Regions from separate parts of the Oceanobacillus sp. E9 genome, predicted to be linked through region 1. Evidence: riboswitches for the same ligand, from Rfam matches in the RefSeq annotation. Region 1 holds a riboswitch; each other region holds the start of a gene.

Region 1 (4,651 bases):
TTGCTTGCGAGACCTTTGCTCAATTTAGTGGGCAAAGGTCTCTTTTTATGGACTTATTGCCACACTTTTAAAAGGAGGTAATTATATGTCTAAACTCACAAAATTATTAAAATCAAAAGTGGTAAAAGAAGGAATGAAACAAGCTCAGAAACACGCTCTACCATTAATTAAGAAGAAACTAGCAAAAAGGAAAGGTAAGTTTAAATAATAATGAATTCATCTCAATACAACTTCTATGTCTCTACCGTTTCATTTTCAAATAAAAATAATCAAGTAAAAGTACTGAAACATCACCCTGATTTGCAGGTTTATGGGACGGGAAGAAGTGCTGTTGTATTTAAAGTGAACGGAGAGCATAGAGTCATTAAAATATTTTATCCACCTTTTGAAAAAACAGCTATTCAAGAAAAAAATAACTATGAAAAACTAAAAGGCAGTAGTTATTATCCAACCATTTATGAGTCTGGACCCAACTATTTGGTAATGGATTTGATTGAGGGAAAAACTTTTTTTGAATGCTTGGCGGAAGGAATTTTATTAAAATCAGACTATGTACACCAAGTTGACAATGGATTACAATATGCAAGGGACGTTGGTTTAAATCCATCCGATATTCATTTACACAATTTGATTGTCACAAAAGAAGGTACGATTAAAATTATTGATGTTGCTCGTTTTTCTCAGGAAAAACAATGCACTCAATGGCAAGATTTAAAAAATGGATATGAAAAATACTATCATCGAACTTATTTTCCTACTAAAATTCCAAAATGGATAATGAATAGCGTTTCCAAACTATATCGGCTTCGTAATAAATAGTCTATTTAATAATAGGTTAAGACAAAAGGGTTTACTCAAAAGATAAATTCGAATGATTAGTTTAAACCAGAGATATACTCCGCTTATCTAACTAGTGACTGGTGAGATTCTGATTGCTCATAACACCTGGTAGACTTTCACCCCACATAAAGTATATTTCTACCGCTAAATCTTATTATCATTCTTCTTTTGAGCAACCCGTTTTACTTTGTCTATGCCCTACTTATGGTACTCAGAAATTAAAATCCAGTTGAGTGTTTTCTTGCTTCTCTACACCTTTCATATATTTAATTCTTCGTTGAGCTGCTGCGTTAGATACTTGTTCATCCGCATGGTATGAGGAACGAACTAGTGGACCAGCTTCACAATGGGAAAAGCCTTTTTCTAAGGCAATATTTTTCAGTTCTTCAAATTCATCTGGGTGATAGTAACGCACTACCTCTAGATGTTTTTTCGTTGGCTGTAAATATTGGCCAAGTGTAACAATATCCACATTATGATTTAATAAATCATCCATTGCTTGAATAATCTCTTCTTTTTCTTCTCCTAGACCAACCATTATACTAGATTTTGTCGGTGTTTTTGGAGCTATTTCTTTTACACGTCGGAGTAACTCTAATGAACGGTCATACGTAGCCCTAGCTCGCACCCTCTTGGTAAGTCTTCGAACGGTCTCAATATTATGATTAAAAATATCTGGTCCACTATCCATTAATGTATGGAGACTTTCATAATCTCCTTTCATATCAGAAGGCAAAATTTCAATAGTACAACCTGGATTTTTTCTACGAATAGCTCGGACAGTTTCTGCAAATACTGCTGCACCGCCATCATTCAAATCATCTCGAGCGACTGCTGTTACTACCACATGTTTTAAACCCATTACGGTGACAGAATCAGCCACACGTTCTGGTTCTCCCCAATCCAGCTCATTCGGCAGCCCTGTTTTTACTGCACAGAATCGGCATCCCCTTGTACACGTATCTCCTAAAATCATAAATGTAGCTGTTTTTCTTTCGCTCCAGCATTCATGTAAGTTTGGACAGCGTGCCTCTTCACAAACTGTATTTAACCGATTATCACGCATCAGCTTTTTTAAGTTTCGATAAGATTTGTTTGTATTAATTCTTGTTTTTAACCAATCTGGCTTTCGTACATGAGTTTGTTGATTAGACATGTGAAACAGCTCCTTTTATATTACTCTTCGAATATTTAGCTTCGGCAATCTGATACACTTCTTTCCACTGTTCTTCTGTCAACGTTATTGGCTCTAATTCGATATTTAAAATTTCTGAAAAACCTTGTTGAAAAGCATCTCTTACCACTTTATAGGATTGCTTTTCTCCTAACTCCTTATTAATAGTAGTCGCTCTTTCATAAAATCCTTGTCTCTTTCTTTTTTTTATTTGATCTGTTGGAAATTGTAATAAATCAAATAGCATCTCCACATTCATAGATATAGGGATTGATCCATGTTGAAGTAGTATTCCTTTTTTCCTTATTTGTGCGTTCCCTGAAATTTTCTTTCCATTTGCAAGCAATTCATAAAATGCGGGTTGCTCAAAACAAATCGTGCTTCGATTTTTAGAGATTGGTTCATGTGCATAATCTACTTCAATCCCCAGCAATTGATAGGCTCTTAATATACCTTTTGATAAATCGTAATATGCTTGACGAATAGATGATGCAACTCTCTCATGCCTTTCTGAAATGACAATACTGTATGTCAATTCATCATCATGCAGGACAGCACTTCCACCGGTCATTCTTCTTACCAATTGACATTGATGCTTTTTAATACCTTCAAGATCAATTTTACCATCTACTTTCTGAAAATATCCTATAGAGAGTGTCGGTTCATTCCATCGATAAAATCGCAAAGTTGGTGGAATTTCACCTTTTTGATGCCAATGCAACAAAGCTTCGTCTAGTGCCATATTAATCGCTGCATCTTGTGGAGTGTTTTCTACGAAAGCCCATTTTTCTCGCAAAGATTTTTCCTCCTTAGCGAACTTTTTCACTTTAAGTGTGGGTTTAAAAGGGTGGATGAAAAGGACCGAGAAGATCGAGGCGGCGTAGCTTTGAGTACCGGAACGTATGCAGTTAATACGTGAGGAACTAAAGCAAGCCAACGAGCTTCCACAGGATGTGGTGATTTCTGCGTTGTCCACAGGACGTGGGCGATCTTAGCAGAAGTTCCCCCCTGATCTGTGTTATTTTCACCAGACTCTTTGAACAACCTCTTTGAAACAAACAAAAAGACCACATTCATCATGAGAGAATGTAGTCAATATACTTATGCCTATTGACCACACTTCCTCACGCAGGCATTATCCTGTTCGAGTATAAAGGGTCTAAACAATCCAATGTTCATCTCAGCTATTTACCATAGCTCCCCTAGTGTGAAAAAAATTCTATTTAAATGTCATTTACTAACAACCCAAGCTTACCAATAATGGAATATAATGTAAAGATACTTTTTTACTCCGTTTATTTAGCAAGGACCCTTAAAAGTCTAGGTCAGATTTTCACTCTTCTCCATCCAATCTTTTCCTTCAATTTGTCTGGTTACTAACATACTTGATACGGTATCACCAGTAACATTAACCATCGTTGCAGGCGGATCAACCACTACTCCAATGGCAGTTATGATTGGTAATGCTTCCATTGGTAAACCATACAGTGTGATTATCATCATTTCTCCCATAAATCCGCCACCTGGAATTCCACTCATCACAATTCCAGACAACAAGCATATTCCAATAGCAGTTAGGAAAGTATCAAATCCCGAGAAATCCATATTGAATACGCCAAAGACAAATGCAATTTTAAGCATTGCAGATAAACACGATCCATCCATATGAATCGTTGCCCCTAAAGGAAGTACCGTTTCACGAACATCCTTTGGAACACCAATACGTTTAGCCGCTTGTAAGTTTACAGGTAAAGCAGCGATACTACTTCCAGTACCAAGTGAAGTTGCTGCCGGAGCTAAGATATTTTTCCAAAAACGAGTAACTCCCTTCTTACCACCAGCAAGAAATGCATATAAGGTAAAGCCAATTGCAAAATATAATACGGAAACTGGGTAATAAATGATAATTGCTTTCGCATAATCTCCAATTAATTCCGCTCCAAATTCTCCAACAAGTGCTGCAAAGTACGCTCCAAGACCAATTGGGGCATAGTACATCACGAGTTTTATGATTTTCATAAACACTTCAGAAGCACTAGTTAGAAATGTAGCGAATGGTCTACCCTTCTCCCCAGTTAAACCAGTCGCTACACCAATCAATACAGAAAAAACAATTAGTGCTAACATATTGTCTCGGGAAAATAAATCAACAAAATCTGGTACTGTAAACGTATTAACCAATTGTTCCGATAAGCTTTGTTCTTCCACATTTTCTGGTGTATCTAAGGGAATATTTACACCAGAACCCGGTTCAAAAATAACAGTAGCAACTAACATAAATACAGATGCAATTATTCCTGTAACAACAAAAACCGTAATCATAGAGCCCAAAATCTTCCCAAGACGTTTCATACTATCCATACCAGCAATCGCTGATGATATGGTAAAGAAAACTAAAGGTATAACAATCATAAATAACAAATTAATAAATAAATCCCCAAGTGGTTTAATAATAGTAGCTTCTTCACCAAATAAAATCCCTATAATACTCCCAATAATGATTGATGCCAGTAAAATAATAGGAAATCGATATGCTTTTAATTTTTCTTTCATGTATCTCACCTTCATTATGTAATTTCATTTCATTAACTTAGTATATTCTACTCCTTTTTTTATTGAAGTCAAAGAGGCAAATGA
Region 2 (4,651 bases), on a different contig from region 1:
ATTGCTGTAATAAAAGATACACCATCAGCTCCAGCTTGGATGACTTCTTGTGCATTTGTAGTATTAATTCCTCCAATTGCAACTATTGGTAGAGAAGGATGCTGTTTTTTTAAATTTTGAATCCATTCAAGACCAACCGCTTTTTTAGCATCTTCTTTTGTATTTGTTGCAAATATTGGACCAGCTCCAATGTAATCGACTATTTCTAATGGACTATGATTCAACTCTTTATTCGTTGATATGGACAATCCAATTATCTTATTTGGGAATTGTTTCCGCACAAATTCTACAGGTTGATCATCCTGACCGACATGAATACCATCTGCATCCAATTGTTTTGCTAAATCAACATCGTCATTAATAATGAAAGGGATCTGAAAATCATGGCAAATAGCTTTTAAATCTTTTGCAAGTTCAACTTTTGCAGCGCCTTTTAAAGAATGCTTACCTTTCTCACGGAATTGAAAAGCAGTAATTCCCGCAGCTGCTGCCTCTTGTAAAATCTCTCGTGGGTCTCTATGGCAATTTTGACTTCCCATAATAAAATACTTCCGAAGCATATTTTTTTGGAATTTCATAAGCATTTATTCTCCTTTCGTAAGGTCTTGTGGCATTTTTGAAAGAGAATCAATGAATACAGGTAAAAAACTGCCTGGACCACGAACACTTTCTTGATTAGCTGCATACGAAGCTGAAAGTCCATAGAACGAAACCGCTGTAATTAATTGGTCTTTCAATGGTGCTTTTGTGGTTAAACATGCTGCAATAATCGAACCTAATAAACAACCAGAACCGGTTATGGTTGATAGGTAATGATGTCCTGTACCATTATGAATCAAATGATTATCCACATAAATAACATCTGTTTCTCCGGTAACAATAACGGCAGTGTTATATTTTCGACTTACTTTTTGCGCGATTTCATCTAAATTACCGTCACCAACGGAGTCAACTCCCTTTGCTTCGAGTGTGATATCAACTAGACTTGCTAGTTCACCACCATTTCCTTTTATCACAGTGGGACGAACTTCCTCTAAAATTTTATCAATAGCTTTTCGTCTAAAAGAAGTGGCAGCAACTCCGACAGGGTCTAATAATACAGGAATATTATGTTCATTTGCTGTTTTTCCAGCAGCTATCATAGATTCCAATTCAATGGAAGTTAACGTACCGATGTTAATTAAAACGGCATTTGAAATTGCGGCAATTTGTTCTGCTTCTTCTATCGCTTTTGCCATTATTGGCGAACCGCCGAATGAAAGTAACCCATTAGCTGAGAAGTTCATTACTACTTGATTGGTTAGGTGATGCACAAGTGGTTTAGTATCACGAACTTGTTTAATAATATCGACTTGCATATATCTCCCTCTCCTTATTTTCTCCTTTATCTTTCCCGAATTGCCCAGTGATTTGTCGGTCCATTCCCATAACCGAGCTCAAACGATTTGGATATTGCAGCAGTAACAAAGTCTTTTGATTTCTGAACTGCCTCTACCATGGAGTACCCCTTAGCGAGATAACTAGTTATAGCAGCAGAATAAGTGCAACCCGTACCGTGAGTGTTTTTTGTATTAATTCGTTTAGCTGAAAATGTATGAATCGCAGATCCATCATATAGAAAGTCTACTGCCTCTGCTTTCATATGGCCCCCTTTTATTAATGCGGCATCCGCATTGAAATGATCAACGATATGTTTTGCCGCATCTTTCATGTCTTCTAATGTTTCAATAGAATGACCAGTAATAAATTCTGCTTCTGGAATATTAGGAGTCACTAGTGCGGTTTGGGGGAGCAAATATTCTCTTAAAAATGATCGGGCCTCTGTATCTATTAGCGAGTCACCGCTTGTTGCAACCATAACTGGGTCCATAACATAAGGTGCATCCATTTTCTCAATTTTTTTGGAGATTATTTCCATCATTTGTTTATTGGCAATCATTCCCGTTTTAAGGGCATGAATAGGCATATCCTTTATTATAACTTCAAGTTGATCTTCAATCATATTGATTGGCATATGATGGACGGAAGTTACACCAGTAGTATTTTGAGCTACTACGGAAGTAATGACAGACATGCCGTATGTTTGAAGTTCTTGAAATGTTTTTAAATCTGCTTGTATTCCAGCTCCACCACTAGGGTCTGTGCCGGCAATCGTTAATGCACATGATACATTATTCATTATTTATATCCTCCTTCAATGACGGCCACTCCTCAGTAGACATAGCCATTTCCCAAAATAAGTATTCTAATTGACAACTCTTTCGGAAAGCAATTTTCATACTTGCTTTTTCTTTTTCTGAAGCATGTCTCGCATGTTCATCAAGTCGTTCACACATTTCCTCAACATCTTGTTTGGTATTTGCATAACATTGAATCCATATTTGAAATGGGTGATTATCCGATACTTGCCACGTTTCATTTAGATATTTTCCGATCTCATAATACGTCCAAGGGCATGGCAAAAGCGCACTAATTGCTTCACCTGTAGTTCCTGTTTGGGCATGATACATCATATGTTTAACATAATGATCTCCTGTTGGAGGTAATGGCTGTCCTTGTAAGTCTTCGTAGTTTACATTAATATACTCACAGAAACACAGATGGGCTTGGATTTCGTCATGTAATGAAAACTGCATTAGAGCACTAAAGTAAGCGATGTCGTTACGATGATTTGCATTACCAATAGCTGAGCCGATAGTTTTCATAAATCCATTTAAATAAGCATAATCCGCTTGAACATAGTGACGAACTGCATCTACGGATAGTATTCCCTTTCCTATCCCTTCTACAAACGGGTGATTTTTTATAAGTGTAAAAATATCTTCGTTTTCTAATTTTAGTTCTTCTGAGAATTTCATGAGTAATCTCTCCTCTGAGTGTGTGAGAGTTCTGGTTTCACTTTATGAACTCGAGATAAAATAAACCAACCTATGGACGCTCCTGAAACACTACTAATGATGAATGCTGGTAGAAATGCAAGCGCACCAACACTCGATCCCATTAAAAAGTTAGCAAAAGGAACAGCAAGAAAAGAACCAATAATCCCGGTTCCAAGTATTTCTCCTGTAACTGCTAAACGATGATGCCGCCATTTTTGATAAAGTACCCCTGCAAAAAATGCGCCTACCATACCTCCTGGAAAAGCTAGTAATGTTCCTAAACCTAAGAGATTTCGAAGTAAACCGATCATTAAAGCAACTCCAACAGCAGGTCCTGGACCAAGTAACACTGCTGACATAACATTTACTGCATGTTGTACAGGATACGCTCTTGCGACACCAGCAGGGAACCATAATAACTGTGAACCAATCGTTCCAATGGCAACAAGTACTGCCATCAATGTTAATACACGGGTGTTTTTCACTTTATCTCTCCTTTCAAAAACAAAAAACCAAGTCCGAATAAGGGACCTGGTTTTGGTATACTGAGAATGTAATCATCAAAATTATTGACTACTTCCCTACGCTGGTATTAACCAGATCAGGTCCATAAGAGTCGGAAAGTAGGTGCTTTCCTCTCAGCCCACACATCTCATTGGGCACCCCTAGTAGTTGCTTTTCGTATTTATTTACTTCATATTAACTGTAACAAAATAAATAAATTCTGTCATCTGTGTACATAAAATTGGGATTCAAAGGAGATTGAGATAGATGCTTCAATTGAAAGAAATAGAATATCGACATGGGGACCACATATTGTTTTCGACGTTTAATTTAACAATTCAAAAAGGGGAAGTTGTTGCTATTCATTCCTCTTTAAATGTCCGTCAAATGTTAATCAAAATGATTGTTGGAGATAAAAAAATCATTAACGGTAGTATCGAATTAAATGGAAATAAATTAGAAGATAAAGTGGAATATTTTCAAGCATTAGGGCTTCAATTATTGAGTAACTCCCTTTACGAACGGATGAATATAAAAGAGTATTTTCGATTTATTGAAAAATTATATCAAACGAATGTCAACCATCAAGAATTGATTGAAAAGCTACAATTGTATGAAGTGAAGGATAAACGAATTAGCAAATTAACAGAGTCTGAACAAAGGCGAGTTCATTATGGGAAAATAATTATTCAAGATACAAGTATTATTCTTTTTGAGGAGCCAGATTTAAATGTTGACCTAGAGACGAAACGAGTATTGGTTCATGTTTTAAAACATCTTCAGAAGAATAATAAAGGTGTATTAATATTGACATCTAATATGGAAAGCGCAATTACATTAGCAGAAAGTGTATATCGACTTAATGAGGATGGGTTACAAACGGTTGAAATAAAAACAGAAGAAAATGATGAAAAGCAAGAGGAGGTAGACAAGGCTTCAGAAGAAGGATTAGATAAGCAAGATTTTTCTTTTCAGCTAAATAAAATACCATCGAAAGTTAATGACAAGATAGTACTACTTGATCCTCCGGAGATTGATTATATTGAAAGCGATGAGGGTCAAGCGGTAGTACACATGAAGGGGTCATCCTTTCGAACAGCGTTTACACTTCGCCAATTAGAAGAAAAATTAGAACATCAGGGATTCTTTCGATGTCATCGATCTTATATTGTAAATTTGCAAAAAGTACGTGAAGTAATTACATGGACGAGAAATAGTTACAGTCTTGTTTTACAGGATAAAGAAAAAACTCAAGTACCATTATCGAA
Region 3 (4,651 bases), on a different contig from region 1:
GTTTACTACTTGTTCAAAATGAGACCCTCGAGGATACAAATCAATTTCACGAATATCTTCATTATCCGTGTACTGAATAGATATATCTAAACGATTCTCGGGTAAGAATGGCTCAATAAACCCTGCCCACTCAACTACAGAGACTCCATTCCCATGAAAATATTCATCAAAGCCAATATCTTCAAGTGAATCCTCCAAACGATAGACATCCATATGATATAAAGGCATTTTCCCACGATATTCTTTCACGATTGTAAACGTAGGACTCGTAATATGACGCTTCACTTCTAGTCCAGAAGCAATTCCTTTCGTAAACGTTGTTTTACCAGCACCTAGCTGACCTTCTAACGTAATAACATCACCAGGATGCAACAACTTTGCTATTCTCTGGCCGAGAGTTTTAGTCTCTTCGGGAGAATGAAGCTGTATTTTCATTTAATTCACCTACTTCAAATGCGTATATCCGCTTTTTTTAAGCACTTTACGCACATCATTATCTTCTATATAAACAGGATGCTTGTTTTCTTCTATAACATTACCAATTATCGTTAATTGGGTGTTTGTCTGCTCAGCAGCTTTTTTTACTACATCCCAATCGTACTTAGCGACTGTGCCGAGAAGTTCAAAATCTTCGCCACCAGATAATTTCCACTGATACTGTTGCTCATACGTAAATTGATTAAAAGAACGTGAAACTGGTATGTCATTTTCACTTAGAACTATAGACACATTAGAGGCTTCTGCAATTTCACTTGCCTCATTAGCAATCCCATCACTAACATCATTTAAAGATACTCTTTCCAGACTTTCTAGAGCTTGCGCAAAAGCCACTCTCGGTTCTGGTTTTCGATGTCGACCTATATAAAAATCTTGATCAATATATCTGTTGTTTTCATTGGTCAGGATATGAAACCCTGCCTGAGAGTCCCCTAACGTGCCCGTAACAAAAACAATGTCTCCTTCTTTAGCATGCTGACGACATCGAGCTTTATTTGTGTTGGTATATCCAATTACTGTAATAGAGATTGTTAATTGTTTACCTGAAACGGTGTCTCCACCAATAATATCCATATGATATTTCGACGCTAAATCATCCATACCTAAATATATCTGGGACAGCTCCTCTTGAATCCAATTCTTTGGTATAACGATAGAAACTAAATAGAAACTAGGTGAAGCTCCCATTGCTGCTAAGTCACTTATATTGGCTCCTAATGCACGATAACCTATATGATATGGTTCCATTGTAGAACGAGAAAAATGTACATCCTCTACAAAGGTATCTACTGCCGTAACAATATCCATCGAACTTCGAAAAACCGCGGCGTCATCTCCAATTCCTTTTAACAGAGAAGACTGTTGATAAAACTTCGGCTTAATCGAATTTATAAAAGAAAACTCATCCATTTAAAATCACCATTCTTTGTATTCACTACCAACTATCATAGCAAAAACAAAAGAAAAAAGAAAAAAATTGGACGACTAAATTATGTCTACAAACTAAAAAAACACAGGTTTCAATTAAAACCATGTGTTCTACAACTTCTAATATAATTTTCATGGCGGTCCGGACGGGACTCGAACCCGCGACCTCCTGCGTGACAGGCAGGCATTCTAACCAACTGAACTACCGGACCAACTTTTTACTTATGTATGGCATCCAGTATTTCAGTGAATCTGGATCTTACTATAGTAATATTAAATAATTTGGTTGCGGGGGCAGGATTTGAACCTGCGACCTTTGGGTTATGAGCCCAACGAGCTACCAGACTGCTCCACCCCGCGATATGACTTATGATATGGAAAATATGGTCATACACTTCTATGTGTTATACTCACATATTATATCCAATCTAAGGATAAATTATCCTTGCCTGGCGGCGTCCTACTCTTGCAGGGGTAAAACCCCAACTACCATTGGCGCTGAAAAGCTTAACTTCTGTGTTCGGCATGGGAACAGGTGTGACCTTCTAGCTATCGCTACCAGACAATCCTTAAAAACAAGGACAAGTAATATTATATCCATATAACTATAAAAAAGCAATACCTTTTTAAAATTTTTTTATATTTTTTTATTTCATCGTTTGTTTTTATGAAAAAACAGCTTGTAAACGTTGAAATGAAGCTCTAGTATTGCAAAACAAATTACTTCTTCTAGATTACTTTATAGTCGACTACTTCCAAAGCCAAGTCATTGCTATAAAACTGTCACTAAAATATTCGTTGTATTAAACTTAGTAATTACGGAAATTGACTCATATGAATAATTTTACTTTTAAGAAAAAATGAAATAAGATATAGGTAGAATAAATAAAAATCCACTAGGGGTGCCATTTGGCTGAGATAAGATTCATTTCTTAATCCCTTTGAACCTGAACTGGTTAATACCAGCGTAGGAAAGTGGAGTTGGCGAGTTATACCTATTCTTTAGCTGTATACACAACCACTCCATTTTCGGGGTGGTTTTTTTGTTCTTCATTCTAATTTTTAGAGAGGAGATTTTTTGATGGATACTATTACAAAAATTAAAGAAGATAAGCCGTTTATTTTTAATATTACCAATGAAGTTGCGATTAATTTTGCTGCTAATGGTTTAATCGCAATCGGAGCGTCACCTGCGATGTCCCATACTCCAAGAGAGGCAAAAAACTATGGAGAAATTGCCGACGCAGTAGTGCTGAATCTTGGGACATTAACGGAAGAACGTGGAGAAGCAATGTTAAAGGCTGGAATAGCAGCAAACGAAAATGGGGTTCCTGTTATTCTTGATCCCATTGCAGTTGGAGGCACAGATTTTCGGACGGAAATCATTGATGACATACTTACAACGGTAAAGCTAGCCGTAATACGTGCTAATGCAGGGGAAATAGCTGTGTTGGCTGGTAAGCTAGAAAAAGCAAAAGGGCCAGATTCCATTATTCAAGAAAACGATCCAGAAATAGCAAAAACAGTCGCTAAAAAATATGATACGGTTGTCATTTCAACTGGAAAAGTTGACGTTGTGACCGATGGTGAGCGAACTGCGTTATGTAAAAACGGGCATGAAATGCTACAAAACATTACGGCTAGTGGATGTTTACTTTCATCTTTTGTTGGACCTTTTGTAAGCGTAGTTGATGATTTTTATAAAGCAGGTATATATGCTGTAACAAGTTATGGCATTGCAGCTGAATTAGCAATGGCAAAAGCAGCGGGGCCTGGAACATTTATTCCAGCCTTACTCGACGAGTTGTATTTTCTATCGGATGAAAAAGTAGAAAAATACAAACAAGTTCAAGAACTATAAGGATATATTTCATTATGGAAAGAGGGAAAGCAAATGGAAAATCTTCTATTTATCGAGACAGGGACAGGAGTAGATGTACATGGACAAGATGTGAATATTGCATCAGAACGAGCAGTAATGCATGCAATCCATACCAATTCTATGCCAGGAATGAAGAAAATTCTACCAGATGGTGATTTAGATAAGATGAAGGTACATGTAAAACTGGGCATCCCATTGGATCAGGAAAAATTGGATCACTACAGAATAAAACAATTAATTCCTTATGGCACAGTCACTGTTGAGGTCTTGCCTGGAGGCATGGCAACAACTAGTGGGATTTTTCTGGAAGATCAGCAGGATAAAAACGATTTAATGTATATTGTTAATGCTGTTGTAGAAGTAGGCTATTAAACAAAAATTAAGGAGGATTCTCTATGCGTTTTTCAGAGTCATTGCGAGAGGCAACGAAAGAGAGTTGGGAGTTAAGTTTAAATCATCCATTTGTACAGGGTATTGTAAGTGGTGATTTGCCACTAGAAACATTCAAAAATTATATTCTGCAGGATATCTATTATTTGAAGCATTACGGCAAGGTGCATGCTTTTGCGGCTGCCCATTCAGATGACTTTCATGTTGCTGCTAAACTGGCTGAAAAAGCAAAGAAGACAGCTGAAGCAGAGTTAACGGTGCATAAGGAGCATGCAGAAATTTTACAGATTACAGATGCGGAAATCGAGAATTTTAAACCAGCACCAACTGCCTACGCGTATACATCACATTTGTACCGTGCGTCGTTGTCCGGAAGTTTAGCTCAAATTGTAGCCGCAATGCTGCCATGCTACTGGTTATATGCGGATATTGGTTTGACCTACAGGGATGCGAAACCAAAAGAGAAAATTTATCAAAACTGGTTGAACACCTATGGGAGTGATTGGTTCCAGGAATCCACACAGGAAATGATTGACCTGCTCGATACATTAGCTGAACAAGCAGGAGAAACAGAGAAGGAAAAAATCAAAACACAATTTATTATCGCGAAAGAATATGAGCTTGCATTCTGGGAAATGTCCTATACGTTTGAAACATGGCTTTCGGAAAAAGCAACAAATCTAGCATCCTTTTAAATAGAGGATTTTTAATAATAAGTGAACTACTTATAACTTGTGGTTAATATAATCAACCCATAACAGCTTCGTGTAAAATGTAAGTTACCAGACAAACAATTCATTGGAAGGCTGGTATCTTACGTTTATGATCTAAATGCATCCTCTTATTGCTTTATTTAGTGATGTAAATAAAGCAATAAGGAGGTAGCTTGTTTTTTATTGATTACATTTTCCCCTTACCCCAACAATTATTTTAGAGCCAGTTTAGTTGACTAAC

What was found. A riboswitch is a leader RNA that binds a small molecule or an ion and turns the genes downstream of it on or off. The one in region 1 is predicted to bind thiamine pyrophosphate.
Region 2: another riboswitch for thiamine pyrophosphate. It lies ahead of thiW (energy coupling factor transporter S component ThiW); the one in region 1 lies ahead of AQ616_RS11840 (lipoate--protein ligase family protein).
Region 3: another riboswitch for thiamine pyrophosphate. It lies ahead of thiM (hydroxyethylthiazole kinase); the one in region 1 lies ahead of AQ616_RS11840 (lipoate--protein ligase family protein).

The regions. Positions count from the first base shown of each region.
Region 1 covers NZ_LSNA01000007.1:449,031-453,681, reverse strand. The annotation lists gene AQ616_RS20085 (hypothetical protein) at 86-208, shown strand; gene AQ616_RS11850 (protein kinase family protein) at 211-819, shown strand; gene lipA (lipoyl synthase) at 1,052-1,996, opposite strand; gene AQ616_RS11840 (lipoate--protein ligase family protein) at 1,989-2,810, opposite strand; TPP riboswitch at 3,119-3,228, opposite strand; gene AQ616_RS11835 (dicarboxylate/amino acid:cation symporter) at 3,335-4,567, opposite strand.
Region 2 covers NZ_LSNA01000008.1:170,104-174,754, reverse strand. The annotation lists gene thiE (thiamine phosphate synthase) at 1-578, opposite strand, end outside; gene thiM (hydroxyethylthiazole kinase) at 585-1,358, opposite strand; gene thiD (bifunctional hydroxymethylpyrimidine kinase/phosphomethylpyrimidine kinase) at 1,385-2,179, opposite strand; gene tenA (thiaminase II) at 2,172-2,858, opposite strand; gene thiW (energy coupling factor transporter S component ThiW) at 2,855-3,364, opposite strand; TPP riboswitch at 3,441-3,556, opposite strand; gene AQ616_RS14510 (LytTR family transcriptional regulator DNA-binding domain-containing protein) at 3,651-4,651, shown strand, end outside.
Region 3 covers NZ_LSNA01000009.1:306,264-310,914, forward strand. The annotation lists gene tsaE (tRNA (adenosine(37)-N6)-threonylcarbamoyltransferase complex ATPase subunit type 1 TsaE) at 1-435, opposite strand, end outside; gene thiL (thiamine-phosphate kinase) at 445-1,407, opposite strand; tRNA gene AQ616_RS17640 (tRNA-Asp) at 1,561-1,637, opposite strand; tRNA gene AQ616_RS17645 (tRNA-Met) at 1,709-1,785, opposite strand; rRNA gene rrf (5S ribosomal RNA) at 1,873-1,988, opposite strand; TPP riboswitch at 2,314-2,416, shown strand; gene thiM (hydroxyethylthiazole kinase) at 2,507-3,286, shown strand; gene AQ616_RS17660 (Lin0512 family protein) at 3,320-3,679, shown strand; gene tenA (thiaminase II) at 3,703-4,392, shown strand.